3 regions of the Streptosporangium sp. NPDC003464 genome follow, and region 2 is predicted to be linked to each of the others. Evidence: riboswitches for the same ligand, from Rfam matches in the RefSeq annotation. Region 2 holds a riboswitch; each other region holds the start of a gene.
What was found. Region 2 has a riboswitch for cobalamin ahead of bluB (5,6-dimethylbenzimidazole synthase). Riboswitches for the same ligand answer to the same signal wherever they lie in the genome.

Region 1: linked by a shared signal. The riboswitch ahead of ACWDS7_RS42640 (ribonucleoside-diphosphate reductase subunit alpha) and the one ahead of bluB (5,6-dimethylbenzimidazole synthase) in region 2 are both predicted to bind cobalamin.
Region 3: linked by a shared signal. The riboswitch ahead of ACWDS7_RS42040 (hypothetical protein) and the one ahead of bluB (5,6-dimethylbenzimidazole synthase) in region 2 are both predicted to bind cobalamin.

The regions. Positions count from the first base shown of each region.
Region 1 is NZ_JBSFPS010000327.1:2,402-7,430, forward strand. Features, by position in the region: gene ACWDS7_RS42630 (mechanosensitive ion channel family protein) at 1-349, opposite strand, end outside; gene ACWDS7_RS42635 (ribonucleotide-diphosphate reductase subunit beta) at 410-1,405, opposite strand; gene ACWDS7_RS42640 (ribonucleoside-diphosphate reductase subunit alpha) at 1,431-3,626, opposite strand; cobalamin riboswitch at 3,826-4,025, opposite strand; gene ACWDS7_RS42645 (Bug family tripartite tricarboxylate transporter substrate binding protein) at 4,024-5,029, opposite strand, start outside.
Region 2 is NZ_JBSFPS010000034.1:21,526-26,554, reverse strand. Features, by position in the region: gene ACWDS7_RS10705 (type 1 glutamine amidotransferase family protein) at 1-421, shown strand, start outside; gene ACWDS7_RS10700 (MarR family winged helix-turn-helix transcriptional regulator) at 418-861, shown strand; gene ACWDS7_RS10695 (DUF6886 family protein) at 1,075-1,623, shown strand; cobalamin riboswitch at 1,957-2,156, shown strand; gene bluB (5,6-dimethylbenzimidazole synthase) at 2,189-2,887, shown strand; gene ACWDS7_RS10685 (MarR family winged helix-turn-helix transcriptional regulator) at 3,072-3,608, opposite strand; gene ACWDS7_RS10680 (NAD-dependent epimerase/dehydratase family protein) at 3,740-4,615, shown strand.
Region 3 is NZ_JBSFPS010000316.1:1,060-6,088, reverse strand. Features, by position in the region: gene ACWDS7_RS42050 (hypothetical protein) at 1-279, shown strand, start outside; gene ACWDS7_RS42045 (hypothetical protein) at 641-958, shown strand; gene ACWDS7_RS42040 (hypothetical protein) at 913-1,992, opposite strand; cobalamin riboswitch at 2,111-2,328, opposite strand; cobalamin riboswitch at 2,459-2,652, shown strand; gene ACWDS7_RS42035 (ABC transporter substrate-binding protein) at 2,839-3,825, shown strand; gene ACWDS7_RS42030 (FecCD family ABC transporter permease) at 3,822-4,904, shown strand; gene ACWDS7_RS42025 (ABC transporter ATP-binding protein) at 4,916-5,029, shown strand, end outside.

The DNA of each region.
Region 1 (5,029 bases), on a different contig from region 2:
GGGCCCGCCGGTTGCGCTCGCCCTGGACGACGACCAGGCGCTCCAGGACCACGTCGGTGACCGCGTAGGCGGCCTGGATGACCAGCCAGGTGACGCACCCGATCATGGCCAGGCTGAGCATCTGGTCGATCACTCCGCCGACCTGCCCCTCGGCCATGCTCGGCCGGTAGAGCGTGTTGGCGGTCACCACGACCGCCGTGGCGAACCCGGGCCAGGTGCAGCGGCGCACGAGCGGAGCGGCGAGAACCCACTTCTCCCCGATCAACCTCCATCTCAGTGCCCGCCGCACCATCTCCACACACGCGGCGGCGGCCAGCATGGAACCGAGCAGGATGATCCATCTGGACACTGACGGCGTCCCCCTTTGTCGTCCGTTACCAGACGGCGTGCCCGGGGATCCATCGTGTAATCAGAACGCCTCGTCGAAAGTCACATTCCCCTCAACGGCTACCTGATAGGCAGAGACACGCCGTTCGAAGAAGTTGGCCAACTCCTGCACGTCCTGCAACTCCATGAACGCGAACGGGTTGGCGGTGCCGTACCGGACGGGGAGCCGGAGCCGGACCAGGCGCTGGTCGGCCACGTACTCCAGGTACTGCCGCATCTGGCCCACGCTCATCCCGGACAGGCCGTCACCGCACAGATCGGCCGCGAAGGCGAGCTCGGCCTCCACCGCCTCCTCGATCATCTGGGTGACCTGCGCGCCGAGCTTGTCGTCGAACAGCTCCGGCTCCTCGGCCCGCACGGTGTCCACCACGCTGAAGGCGAACTCCATGTGCATGGACTCGTCGCGGAAGACCCAGTTCGTCCCGGTGGCCAGGCCGCCCAGCAGGCCCCTGGAGCGGAACCAGTAGACGTAGGCGAAGGCGCCGTAGAAGAACAGCCCCTCGATGCACGCGGCGAAGCAGATCAGGTTGAGCAGGAACGCCCGCCGGTCGTCCTGCGACTCCAGCCTGTCGAGCCCGCCGAGCGAGTCGATCCACCGGAAGCAGAACTCGGCCTTGTCCCGGATCGAGGGGATGTGCTCGACCGCGGCGAAGGCCTTGACCCGCTCGTCGTGGTCGGGCAGGTAGGTGTCCAGCAGGGTCAGGTAGAACTGGACGTGCACCGCCTCCTCGAAGAGCTGCCTGCTGAGATACAGGCGCGCCTCGGGCGCGTTGACGTGCTGGTAGAGGTTGAGCACCAGGTTGTTGGCCACGATCGAGTCACCGGTCGCGAAGAACGCGACGAGGCGGTTGATCAGGTGGCGCTCCTCCGGCGTCATCTTCGCCAGGTCCGCCAGGTCGGAGTTGAGGTCCACCTCCTCGACGGTCCAGGTGTTGCGGATCGCGGCCCGGTAGCGCTCGTAGAACTCCGGGTAGCGCATGGGCCTCAGGGTGAGGTCCATGCCAGGGTCGAGCAGCATCAGGGAGTGCCTTTCGGGGAGGTGGCTACTGGCAGGCGTCGCAGTACTCGGGGTTCTCCAGCGAGCACGCGACGGCCTCCGGGTCGGGCGCGGCCTGGGCCACGGTGGTCTGCGCGATCCGGGTCGCCGGCCGGGAGCGCAGGTAGTAGGTGGTCTTGAGGCCGGACTTCCACGCGTAGGCGTACATCGAGGAGAGCTTGCCGATGGTCGGCGTGGCCATGAACAGGTTCAGCGACTGTGACTGGTCGATGTACGGCGTGCGCGCCGCGGCCAGGTCGATCAGCGCCTTCTGCGGCAGCTCCCAGGCGGTCCGGTAGAGCGCCTTGAGGTCGTCGGGCATGCCGGGGACGTCCTGGACGGAGCCGTCGGCCCGCTTGATCGCGTCCCGGATCTGCGGGGTCCACCGGCCCCGGGCCTGCAGGTCACGGACCAGATAGCGGTTGACCTGGAGGAACTCTCCCGACAGGGTCTCGCGCTTGAAGACGTTGGAGACCTGGGGCTCGATGCACTCGTAGCAGCCCGCGATGGAGGCGATGGTGGCCGTGGGCGCGATCGCGATCATCAACGAGTTGCGGAGGCCGGTCTCGGCGATCCGCTCCCTGAGGCGCGTCCACTCCGGCGAGCCGCCGGCCCCGTAGTGGTCGGGGTGGAGCACGCCGCCGGCGGCCCTGGTCTCGTCGTAGGAGGGGTGGCGCCCCCGCTCGACGGCCAGGTCCGCGGAGGTGCCGTAGGCGGCCAGCGCGATCTCTTCGGAGATGCGGGTGGACAGCTCCAGCGCCTGCGGGGAGTCGAACGGCAGCCGCAGCGTGAAGAACACATCCGCCAGGCCCATCACGCCCAGGCCGATCGGCCGCCACTTCCGGTTGGCCGCCTCGGCCTCCGGGGTCGGGTAGAAGCCCAGGTCGATGGTCCGGTCCAGGAACCGCACGGCGGTGCGGACGGTCCGGCGCAGCCGCGGCCAGTCGACGTCCTGACCGGCCAGGTGGGCGGCGAGGTTGATCGAGCCCAGGTTGCAGACGGCCGTCTCGGCGTCGTTGGTGACCTCCAGGATCTCGGTGCAGAGGTTCGACAGGTGGATGACGTTCTCCGGGCGGGCCGTCTGGTTGGAGGTCCGGTTGGCGGCGTCCTTGAAGGTCATCCAGCCGTTGCCGGTCTGGGCCAGGGTGCGCATCATCCGGCCGTACAGGGACCGGGCCGGGATCTGCTTGACGGAGCGGCCCTCGGCCTCGGCGGCCCGGTAGGCCTCGTCGAAGGCGGCGCCGTACAGGTCGGTGAGGTGCGGGACCTCCTTGGGGTCGAACAGCGACCACATGCCGTCGGCCTCGACCCGGCGCATGAACTCGTCGGGGATCCAGTTGGCCAGGTTCAGGTTGTGCGTGCGGCGGGCCTCCTCGCCGGTGTTGTCACGCAGTTCGAGGAACTCCTCGATGTCGGCGTGCCAGGTCTCCAGGTAGACGCAGGCCGCGCCCTTGCGGCGGCCGCCCTGGTTGACCGCGGCGACGCTGGAGTCCAGCGTGCGCAGCCACGGCACGATGCCGTTGGAGTGGCCGTTGGTGCCCCGGATCAGCGAACCCCGCGAGCGGACCCGGGTCCAGGAGATGCCGATCCCGCCGGCGTACTTCGACAGCCGCGCGACCTGCCCGTAGCGCTCGTAGATCGCCTCCAGCTCGTCACGGGGCGAGTCGAGCAGGAAGCAGGACGACAGCTGGGGCCTGCGCGAGCCGGAGTTGAACAGGGTGGGCGAGCTCGGCAGGTAGGACAGGGTGGACATGAGCGCGTAGAGCTCGCCGGCCTCCTCCACCGTCTCCGACAGGCCACAGGCCACCCGGAGGAAGAAGTGCTGCGGGCGCTCCAGGACCTTGCGGGTCTGCGGGTGGCGCAGCAGGTAGCGGTCGTAGACCGTGCGCAGCCCGAAGTACTCGAACCGGCCGTCGGCCGCCCCGTCCACCAGCGCGTCCAGCGCCGCGGCGTTGGCGGCCACGAAGGCGGCCAGCCCGTCCTGGATCAGCCCGGCCGCGTGGGTCGCGGCGACGGACTCGGAGAAGGTCCGGACGCCGTGCCCGGCGGCCTCCTCGGCGATCAGCTCCGCCAGCAGCCCGGCGGCGATCTTGGAGTTCTCCGGGTCGGCGATCACCCGGGCGGCGGCCTCCTCGATGGCCAGCCGGCGGTCGACCGGGCCGTTGCCGGTCTCCTTGGCGACGTCGACCAAGGTCTGTGTCACGTGCTACCCCTCGCGCGCTCGAATTCCCCGTACGGCTCTCGCCGGAAGGGCGCACGCGTCAGAGAACGGCCCCGGGCACGCCGGACCGCCTCATCACGCGGGCCCTCCCTCGAGGCCCTGAACGATCTCCGTGGTCGGGTCCGCCTCACCCGGCACGCTCCGGGCCGCTCCACGCGTCCCTCGGTGCCCGGCTCGGCTCCCTCTCCACACGTCGCCGGCAGGTCTTCGGACTCACGGGCGTCTGGCGCATGCCTACCGGCCGTCGCTTCCCAGGCAGGTGCGCCCAGTGCTCCATGACGGCTTTCGTTCCCGTTCACCGCTGCGGGGCAGTCCCGGAATCTCACCGGGTTCCCTCTTGCCTCACCCCCAGAGGGGCGAACCAGCAACGAGCAGGATCCTACATGTAGTGCTGCCGGACGCAACTACCCCAACAGCTTGTGCCGATGGTGCTCAGCAGTCCGAGCTCGTCGAGCACCTCCCGGGTCCGGCGCGTCTCCGTGACGAGCCACTGGCGGAAGTCGTCCCCGCTCAGATAGACCCGGTTCCAGCCGTTGGCCGCACAGATCGCCCGCCAGCGGGACGAGGCGTCGACGCGGTCGCACAGGGCGACGGCCACGTCCCTGTCGTCGGAACTCATGCCGCGGGGGCCGAGCACGCCGCACCAGTCGGTGTACTCCAGCCGGACGTCCAGCTCCATCAGCGTCGGGGCGTCGATCCCGTCGATCCGCTCGGCGGAGGAGACCACCAGCGGCCGCAGCCGGCCCTCGGCGATCTCGGGCACGAAGGAGCGGGCGGAGCCCAGCAGCGCGGCCACCCTGCCGTCGTGGAGGGCGTGCACACCCTCGGCCCCGCTGGAGTAGCCGGCGTAGTCCAGCAGCCGGGTGTCCACCCCCAGGCACTTGCCGATCATGCCGTAGAGCACGTGGTCGGAGCCGCCCTCCATCCGGCCGCCCACCGTCAGCCCGGCCGGGTCGCGGCGGAGCACCGCGGCGAGGTTCTCGAAGGTGCGCAGGCGGGAGTTCTCCGGGACGACCAGGGCCGCCCAGTCGCCGACCAGGCGGGCCAGGGGGGTGGTGGACTCCACCACGGAGGCGGTGTTGGCGATCTCCGCGCCGGCCACCATCGGCATCCCGGTGAGCAGCAGCCTGCCCGCGTACGTGAACGGGTCGTGGGCGGCGGCGAACGCCCCCAGCGCGGCGGCGCCCAGGCTGCCCGGGTAGTTGCCCACCTCGACCTTCCGCGCCAGCCCGTCGCCGGTCAGCACCGCGGCCAGCGCGCGGGCGGCCCGGTCCCAGCCCTGCCCGCGGGCGGCGGGCGCGATGACGGTCAGCCGTCCCGCCAGCGGCACGCGGGGGTCCGCCGCCCCGCCGCAGCCACCGCAGCCGCCGGCGACCATGACCCCC
Region 2 (5,029 bases):
GGACGCGGCGATGCTCATCCTGCCCGGCGCCGCACTCTGGGACGAAGGCGACGAACTCTCCCCCTTCGCCCGCAAGGCCCACGACCTACTGGAAGCGGGCGTGCCGGTCGCGGCCATCTGCGGCGCGACGGCCGGGCTGGCTCGCGAAGGGATCTTCGACACTCGGGGCCACACCAGCGCCGCGCTGCCGTACCTGCAGGCGCAGCAGGGCTACGGCGGCGCGGAGCGCTACGTCGAAGCGCCCGCCGTGACCGACGGAGACCTCATCACGGGCACCCCCACCGCACCGGTCGACTTCGCCCGCGAGATTTTCGCCAAGCTGGACCTGTACACCCCCCAGGTGCTAGACGCCTGGCACCGGCTGTTCGCACACAACGACGCCTCGGCCTTCGAAGCGCTGATGGCACCATCGGACATATGAGCAAGACAGGAGATCTGCTGTCGGAGGCCGCGCTCACCGTCTACCGCCTCAACGGGCAGTTCCTCGGCGCCGGCGACACGCTCGCCAAGCCGGCGGGGATGACCGTCGCCTGGTGGCAGGTACTGAGCGCGGTCCCCGACAAGCCCATGTCCGTGGCCGAGATCGCCCGGCTCCGCGGGCTGACCAGGCAGGGCGTGCAGCGGACCGCCGATCTGCTGGTGGACCAGGGCCTGGCCGAGTACGAGCCCAACCCCGCCCATCGCAGGGCCAAGCTGCTGCGGCCCACCGCGAAGGGCATGGCCGCGATAGAGCGGATCGACCCCGACCTGGAAGCACTGGCGGACCGGGTGGTGGACGAGCTCGGCCTCGACGGGCTGAAGCAGGTCATCGAGGCGCTCAAACAGCTCTCCGCCGCCCTCGACCAGGTCACTCGTCAGTGAGCGTCACATCGCCCCACGCCGTCCCCCAACCGATCGGCGAGTACGTCGTCCACGGCCCCGCCGAAGGCGGACGCCAGGTCCGCCTCACCGCCTGGCGCGTCCCCACCGACCACCTGCGCGACGGCCGCCCCGCCGACCAGCGCTCCACCCTCCCTGCCACACCGACCTTCCGGGAAGGGATTCGCCCTTGGGCCACGATGGTAGACACGGGTCATGCGGCCCAGACCAGGTCAAGTTCTGCACTTCTCCGAGGACCCGGAGATCACCCGGTTTGTCCCCCACGTGGCAACCACCGCACAAGAGCCGGAGGCATATGTGTGGGCTGTGTCGGCCGATCGCTGTCCCGACTACTGGTTTCCCCGCCAGTGCCCGCGCGCCATGGCCTGGACCGTGCCGGACACGACGGACGCCGACCGGGAACGGATCATCGGTGCCGGCTGCGGGCGGCGCATCCATGCGATCGAGTACGGCTGGCTGGAGGCGTTCTTGACCGTGCGCCTGTACGGCTACCGCCTGCCCGCGGAGAAGTTCGTCCCGATCGGTGAGCCGGTGCCGAACGCGATGGTCGCCACCGAGCCCGTCGAACCGCTCGGCCCGCCCGAACCGGTCGGCAGTCTGCCCCAGCTGCACGAGGAGGCCGGGATCCAGCTCAGAGTGCTGGACAACCTCTGGGCGTTCTGGGATGCGGTGACCACCAGCTCTCTGGGCTGGAGCGGCATCCGCCTGCGCAATGCCCGCCCCAGGCCGGCCAGAACAGGCTGACGCCCCCGACCCCCACGTCCCGGTGGTCGCTCCCCCACTGACACTCCGGCTAGCTGACCTGTTGCGCTCCGACGCCTATTGAATCGGAAACTTGTGGTCCGGTAAGAGGTCGGTGGACGAGCTGCTCATCTCCTGCTTCGTGATCGTCGTGCTCACCGGTGCTTTCCTGGCGTTCTTCCGCACGCCGGCGGACACGGAGGTTCTGCGGGGCTCTCACCCCGTACGGTGGTCTCCCCTTTCGCTGGAATGCCCGGGGGGACGGTCCTTATCGCATGATCCCTGGCCGTCGCCGGGTGAGCGGCGCGGTGAGGTCGGGAATCCGCTAGCGTACTGAGCGGCGAACTGTTGCAAGGTGCCTCGCGTCGGTGAGGAGAATCGGGAAGCCGGTGTGATTCCGGCACGGGCCCGCCGCGGTGACCGGGGAGCCGCCGCCCACGCGCGCATGCGCAGCCACTGGCCCGCGAGGGCTGGGAAGGCGGGTGGTCAGGCGTCGATCCGGGAGTCCGAAGACCGGCCTTGCGCTCATAGCCCCGCAAAGGGGCACGAACGCAGCGGGAGCCTGCCCATGGACAGCCAGCTTTACGACGTCATCCACCGCCGCCGTGACGTGCGCGCGCAGTTCACCGGTGAACCCGTCCCCGACGAGGCCCTGCACCGGATCCTGTCGGCGGCCCACGCCGCGCCCAGCGTCGGCCTCTCCCAGCCCTGGGACTTCATCGTCGTGCGCGACCCCGCCGTCCGCGCCGCGTTCCACGGACACGTCCAGCATGAACGCGCGGTCTTCGCCGCGACCCTTGACGCCTCCGCCGTACGGCGGTTCGCCCGGATCAAGATCGAAGGAGTGCTGGAGTCCACACTGTCGATCGTGGTCACCTATGACCCGGATCGGGGCGGCCCCGCCGTTCTCGGCCGCCACGCCATCGCCGACGCGGGCCTGTACTCGGTGTGCCTGGCCATCCAGAATCTCTGGCTGGCCGCCACCGCCGAGAATCTCGGTGTCGGCTGGGTGTCGTTCTACCGCGAGCCGTTCCTGAACGACCTTCTCGCCATCCCCGCGCCGATCCGCCCCGTCGCGTGGCTGTGCGTGGGGCCGGTGACCCACCTGGAGACCGTCCCCGACCTCGAGCGGAACGGCTGGCGGGATCGGCGCCCCCTGTGGGCCGCCGTCCACCACGACCGCTGGAGTTCCGGTCTCCACGGCCGCCCTCATCCCGATCGAGCCGGACGCTCCTCCACGCCTCCCGATCGAACGGGAATGAGCTGAACGCTCCTCCATTGACGACGGCCTTCCCCGCCTTCTCGGGACTTCGCGGGTTCCTCTCAGGACTTTTCGCGGATGACCGGCGATCCGGCCGCCCGGAAACGCGTCGCGTCACGCCGGTGTGATCACGGTTCAGATGGCTCGCCCACCTCGGCGACCAGCTGCGAGACGGTGACGCGACGCGTTCTCAGCATGCGCCGGTGGCGGAGGTGTCCGGCCCCGTGTCGCCGAGGGAGACGAGCAGGCGGCGCAGGAGCACGGTGATCTGGTCGCGGTCGGCGGAGCTCAGGCCCTCCAGGAGCCGCCGCTCGTTGGCGACGTGATGCTCGACGAGCCTGTTGACCAGGCTCAGCCCTTGATCGGTGAGGGAGATCAGGACGCGGCGCCGGTGGGCCGGATCGACGGCGCGGTCGACCAGGCCCTTTTTCTCGAGCCGGTCGATGCGGTTGGTCAGGGCGGCCGAGCTGACCATCGCCGCCGTGCTGAGTTCGCCGGCGTTGAGGACGTGGGGCGGCCCGGAGCGCAGCAGGGTGGCCAGCACATCGAACTCCCAGGGCTCGATGTCGTACGCGGACAAGTGGTCCCTGATGGCGCGTTCGAGGAGGCGGGAGACCCGGGACAGGCGACCGATGATCTCCATCGGTGAGCAGTCCAGATCGGGGCGCGCCGTCTGCCACTGGCTGATGATCACGTCCACTCCGTCGTGGAGTCCGTCGGTCGTCATCGTGAGTCCTGTCCTGAGCTGTCCTGAGCGTGGCTTTGCACAGAGGCTAACACTTAGACATCGAAGGATTTGACACTTGCGAACACCGTGATTTAAGTTTTCGACATCGAAATTTTCGAGGGGAGACTTTGATGAAGATCTTGCTTATCGGTGCCGGCGGTTACCTCGGCTCGGCGGTCGCGGACCATCTGGACGAGGCCGGACACCAGATCGTCGAACTGACCCGCGCCACCGACGACCGCCCGGAGAACGGGCGTGAAAAGCGTGTCGGCGACCTGACCGATCCGCGTTCGCTCACCCAGGCGGTGACCCCCGACATAGACGCTGTGATCAACATGGCGACGCCCACCGGAGACGCCGAGACTGACGCCGCCGCGATCGCCGCGCTGACGGATCCGCTGCGCGGTACCGGGCGGGCTTTCGTCTACACCAGCGGTGTCTGGGTGCTGGGAGCCACCGGACCCGGCCCCGTTGACGAGAACACCCCTGCCAATCCCATCCCGATCGTGGGATACCGGCCGACGATCGAGCGTCAGGTGCTCGACACCGCCGAGAGCGGTGTGCGCGCCCTGGTGATCCGCCCGGGCATCGTGCACGGCCGGGGTGGCGGCATTCCCGCTCTCCTGGTGAACCTGGCCCGCGAACACGCGGCGCCGAGGTTCGTCGGGGAAGAGGCGGCGCGCTGGCCCATGGTGCACGTCGACGACCTCGCCGACCTGTTCGTCGCCGCGGTGGAGCGGGCACCCGCCGGGTCGCTCTGGCACGGTGTGGCCGAGACCGCGGTCGCCGTCCGCGACCTCGCCTCCGCGGCCGGACGCGCCGCCGGTGTCCAGGCTGAACCGCAGGGCTGGCCGCTTGACCAGGCGCGTGAGGCGCTCGGCGCCCTGTTCGCCGACGCCCTCGCCCTCGACCAGAGCGTCAGCGGCGACGCCGCACGCGACAAGCTCGGCTGGCGTCCCCAGCGCGACGGCGCGATCGCCGACCTCGCCGAGGGCTCCTACCGGTAGGACGACGGCACCCCCGGGATCAGCACCACGACAACACTTGACCTGGGAAGAAGGCAGGAGCATCCAGGTTTTCGGCACCACCGACGTGCGACAGGTCAGCGTGCACACGCCCCCGGACCGGCGGCCGTAGCCGGCGATCCCGGCCCGGGCCGCCCATCAACTCCACCTGCCGCTTGCTCATGACGTCGAGCCCGACCCCCGGCCCCGGCCGCGTCCCGTCTTCCGGGGGTCGTGGCGGGGCCGTGACGGTCGCCCGTCGGGGCCGGCCCCGTAGGGGGTTGGGGCGATCGACAAGTCCGGCCGAGATACGGCCAGAAGCGGCCACGAGCCGATCATGTTCGTAGTCCCGGAAGCGGGCTGGAGCCTCTCCGATGCCCCGGGATGCGGAATCTCGGAAGTCGGGGCGGTGCTCAA
Region 3 (5,029 bases), on a different contig from region 2:
GCCGGGGCGATGACCGCGATCCCGTTCGGCTGGCTGGTCCTGCGCCGGCGGCGGTCGGGCGACTGGGCCGACAGCCATCGCCTCTGGCTGATCGGAGGCATCCTCGCCTCCCACACGGCGTTCATGATGCCCGCCTCAGCCACCAGTGCCGTCATCGGGCTGATCACCATCTGCCTGGAGGTCGTTCTGCTGTCGGCCCTCGGACGGCATATCCGGCGACCGCGGCCCCGGCGTAAGATCGCCGGGTCGGCGCCACCACGACCGCTGGATGGTAGATGAGGACGAAAGCCCGCTCTATCTCGGTGCTCCTTGCCTTACTCCTGACCTTTTTCCTCTCCCACACCCCCCAGGCGCACGCGGCCGAACCCGCGACCGCCAAGTCCGCCGGCCGCAAGTACGCGCTCCTGTCGGAGGGCACGGGCAAGGCAGTTGATCTTCGGCTCCATACTGTCAACTTCGATGCCATAGACGCGGGTATTTCGATATCCATCTAACTGACAGTGCCCAGGTCAAACGCAGGTCCTACTGTCATCTTCGCTGCTTCCAGACAGGTGCCGTCCCGGGCGACGGTGCACCGGGTGCTGGTGCGCCACGGCCTGGTGCAGCTCACACCCAGAGGCCGGCGGCGGGAGGACTAGAGGTGGAAGCCGCCGTGGTCGCACAGCAGGCCCGATTACGCGAATTGGATGCTCAGCACACCCCGGCCCTGCGCGAACGGATCGCCGTCGGCGCCGCGCAGCTGCGGTTGCTGACCGAGCTGCGCGACGGGCTGCTGGAGCGCAGCGCCGAGCGGGCCGACGAGCGGACCGAGGCTACCGATCAGCGCGCCGCCGCGGCCGCCACCGAACGTCAGGCGCTGCGCGAGGTTCGCGAGCACGCCGAGGCACGCGTCGCGACGGAAAAGGACGCAGATCAGGCCCGCGCCGAGCGCGACACGCTACGCGCGGAGGCGGACTGACTGCGCCAAGCGGCTGCTGAGCAGGGCGAGCGCCTAGCGGCGCGCGAGGGCGAGCTGACTCGCGCACTGGCCGAGGCCGTCGCCGCCGGGGAGCGGCTGGCGCAGGAACGCACGCACAGCACGGCCCTGGAGGTGCGGCTGACCGAAGCCACGGCGGAGGTGGCTGCGGCCCGGTAGGAGACCCGCGACCTCCGCGCTGAGGCCGCCACCTCCAGGGTGTCCGGGCGAGTGACGAAGTCCAGCCCGATCGCCTCGACCGCGGTGGAGGCGACCACCTTCAACGCCTCGGCCGCGACGGTGCCGAAGTAGGTGGCCAGCAGGATCTTCGGGCGGCTGGACAGCCCGCCCAGGCGGCGGTAGGCCCGCTCGAGTGCTTCGACCTCCCGCGCGCCGAGATCCCCGGCCAGTGCCGGCTCGTCCAGCTGCACCCACTGCGCGCCGGCTCCAGCGAGCCGCTCCAGCAGCTCGGCATAGACCTCCACCAGGGCGCCCAGCAGATCCAGCGGCACGAACCCCTCAGGCGAGCCCGGCGCGGCCTTGGCCAGCAGAAGGTAGGTCAGCGGGCCGACCAGCACCGGCCGGGTCTCGACCCCCAGGGTCTTGGCCTCGAGGTACTCGGCCACGGGCTTCGCCTGCGCGCCGTCGGCGAGCCGGAACCGGGCGTCCAGGGACAGCTCGGGGACGATGTAGTGGTAGTTGGTGTCGAACCACTTGGTCATCTCCAGCGCCGGGATGTCTGCGGTGCCGCGCGCCATCGCGAAATACCGCTCCAGGCCGGACAGCGCCCGGTACCGGTCGGGGACCGCGTCGACCATGACGCTGGTGTCCAGCACGTGATCGTAGAAGGAGAAGGTGTTCGACGGGATCGTCCCCAGGCCGGAGTCCCGCAGCTCGGTCCACACCGCCCGCCGCAGCGTCGAGGCCGTGGACTGCAGTTCCTCTTCGCCGACGCGCCCGGCCCAGTACTCCTCGGTGACGAATTTGAGCTCTCGGTGCGCGCCGATGCGCGGATACCCGAGGGTCGTCGTTGTCATGGCAGCTTCCCTCGCTATTGCCAGGATGCGGCCGGGCAGGAGGAAGAAGCGCACAGCAGGCAGGTCCTGCGGGCGCGTCCCAGGCCCTCCCACGAGGCCGCGAACCACCGCGCACCGGTCGGTGCACGGGCGGAAGGCAGGTCTTCGGACTCGCGGGCACCACACCTGAACAAGGCGTGACCTACTGACCGTCGCTTCCCAGGCCACAGGCCCAGTGCGTATGACGGCGGTCGTTCCCACTCACCGCTGCGGGGCAGTCCCGGATTCCCACCGGATTCCCTCTTACGACGTCCGCACCCGGTCGGGCACGGACGAACCATCCACAGCGGGATTCTAGCCAGCCGGTGCGCTGAGCGGACACCGCCGTCGTAAGGGTAGGCCGGTCGAACGGGCGCCTCCGTCGCGCTGACCGGCTGAGAAGAACCGTGCGGTGCTCCGAATGGGATTCACCACATCACCGGTATTCAGTGAATTGATGGCTTCGTGTAATGATGACGGAAAGGCGAGCGCGGTCGAGGAAGCCGGTGTGAATCCGGCGCGGTACCGCCACTGTGATCGGCGAGCGGATCCCCATACGGCCACTGCCCCACTCCGGGGTGGGAAGGCGGGGACGAGCCTCGACCCGAGAGCCAGGAGACTCACGCGGTCGCCTCCTCGACAGAACTGGGGCGGATCTCCCCGGAGAGGAGCGGGTCGGCGTGCCCGATGGGCCGATGAACAGCGCGCCGCGCGGCGGTGCCGCGTGGCCGGTGCGCCGACGCGTGCCCGGAGACGTCTCCCGGGCCGGTTTCCGCCGCCTTCCGACAGGACCGCCCCATGGTGCAGATTCCGTGAGAGGAACCATCCATGACGGGCAGACGCCCTTTGTCCCTGCTGCTCTCCGCCGTACTCCTCGCCGGCTGCGGCGGCGCGCCCGCTGAGGTCAAGGCCTCCGCCGCGGCGTCCACCGCACCGGTCGCGGGGTTCCCGGTCACCATCGACAACTGCGGCGTCAAGACGACGTACGAGCGCCCGCCGCGGCGGGCGGTCTCGCTCAACCAGCACGCCACCGAGGTGATGCTGGCGCTGGGGCTGCAGCAGGCGATGATCGGCACCGGCTACCTCGATGACAAGATCCTTCCCGAGTACCAGGCCGCCTACAACGGGATCAAGGTGCTCGCCAAGGGGTACCCCTCTCACGAGGCGCTGCTGGCTGCCGAGCCCGACTTCGTCTACGGCGGCTTCTCCAGCACCTTCGACGAGAAGGAGGGCCGCAGCCGCGACGCGCTGGGCAAGGCCGGGATCGACACCTACCTCAACATCGAGGACTGCCCGACCGGCCCGGTGACCCTGGACCTGATGGACCAGGAGATCCACAACGTCGCCGCGATCTTCGGTGTGCGCGATCGGGCCGATTCCCTCATCACCCGCCTGCGCGCGCCACTGGCACAGGTCAAGGAGAAGCTCGCCGGGGTGAGCCCGGTCAAGCTGTTCGTCTACGACAGCGGTGACAAGACCGCGTTCACCGCCGGCGGCAAGGGCGTCGGCAACGACGTCATCACGCTGGCGGGCGCGCGGAACCTGTTCGCCGACGTGGACAAGGCGTGGGGTGACGTGTCGTTCGAGCAGGTCGCCGAGCGGGCGCCCGACTGGATCGTCATCTACGACTACGGCGACCAGTCGGTGGCCGACAAGAAGAGGTTCCTGCTGTCGAACCCGGCGCTCGCGGACGTGCCGGCGATCAAGGAGCAGCGGTTCGCGGTGCTGCCGCTGTCGTCGGTCGTGCTCGGGGTCCGGGCGCCGTCGGCGGTGGAGTCGCTGGCCCGGCAGATCCATGCCGGCCGGTTCAAGTGAGCGAGCTGACCAAGGTCTCCCGGACCGCCGACGCCCGAGCCACCGCACCTCTCGCGCGGCGCCCTGGCCTGCCGTACCCGCTGGTGCTGCTGTTGTGCGCGCTGTTGCTGGGCGGGGCGGCCACGGCGGGGATCGCGGCCGGGTCGATCAGCCTGCCCGCCGGGCAGGTGTGGGGCATCTTGTTGCACCGGCTCCATCCCGCGCTGGCCGAGCCGGTCTGGGCTCCGGTCCGGGAGACCATCGTCATGGACGTACGGCTGCCGCGTGTGCTGCTGTGCGGGGTCATCGGCGCGGGGTTGTCGGTCTGCGGGATGGCGTTGCAGGCGCTGGTGCGCAACCCGCTGGCCGATCCGATGCTGCTGGGCGTCTCCTCGGGGGCCAGCGTCGGCGCGGTGGCCGTGGTGGTGTTCGGTCTGACCTTCTTCGGGGCGTTCTCGCTGCCGGTCGCCGCGTTCGCGGGGGCGCTGGCGGCGCTGGTCGCGGTCTACTTCCTGGCCCGGTCGGGCGGGCGGATGACCACGGTGCGCCTGGTGCTGGCCGGGGTGGCGATGGCCGAGGTGCTGTCGGCGGTCGCCAGCTTCCTGCTGGTGACCTCCAGTGACCCGCACAAGACGCAGTCGGCTGTGCGCTGGATGCTGGGTGGCCTGGCGGGGACGACGTGGACGATGGTGTGGGTGCCCGCGGCGGCCGTGCTGGTGGGCACCGTCGTCCTGCTGGGCGTCTCCCGCCCGCTGAACCTGCTGCTGGCCGGGGAGGAGGCGGCTGCCTCCCTGGGGCTGGACGTGCACCGGTTCAGGGCGGCGCTGTTCGTGCTGGTGGCCGTGATGATCGGCGCCATCGTCGCGGTCAGCGGCGCCATCGGGTTCGTCGGGCTGATCATGCCTCACGTCGTACGGCTGTTCGTCGGGGCCGACCACCGGCGGGCGCTGCCGGCCACGGCGCTGCTCGGGGCGGCGTTCCTCATCGTGGCCGACCTGGTCGCGCGGACGCTGATCGCCCCCGAGGAGATCCCCGTGGGGATCATCACGGCGCTGGTGGGCGGGCCGTTCTTCCTGTGGCTGATGCGGAGGCGGTCGTGACGGAAGAGGCGATGACGGAGCGGGCGGCCGCGCTGGCCGTACGGCAGGTTTCGGTGCGCATCGACGGCAAGGACCTCGTGCGCGATGTGACGCTGGAGGTGCCCTCCGGTGAGGTGCTCGGCCTG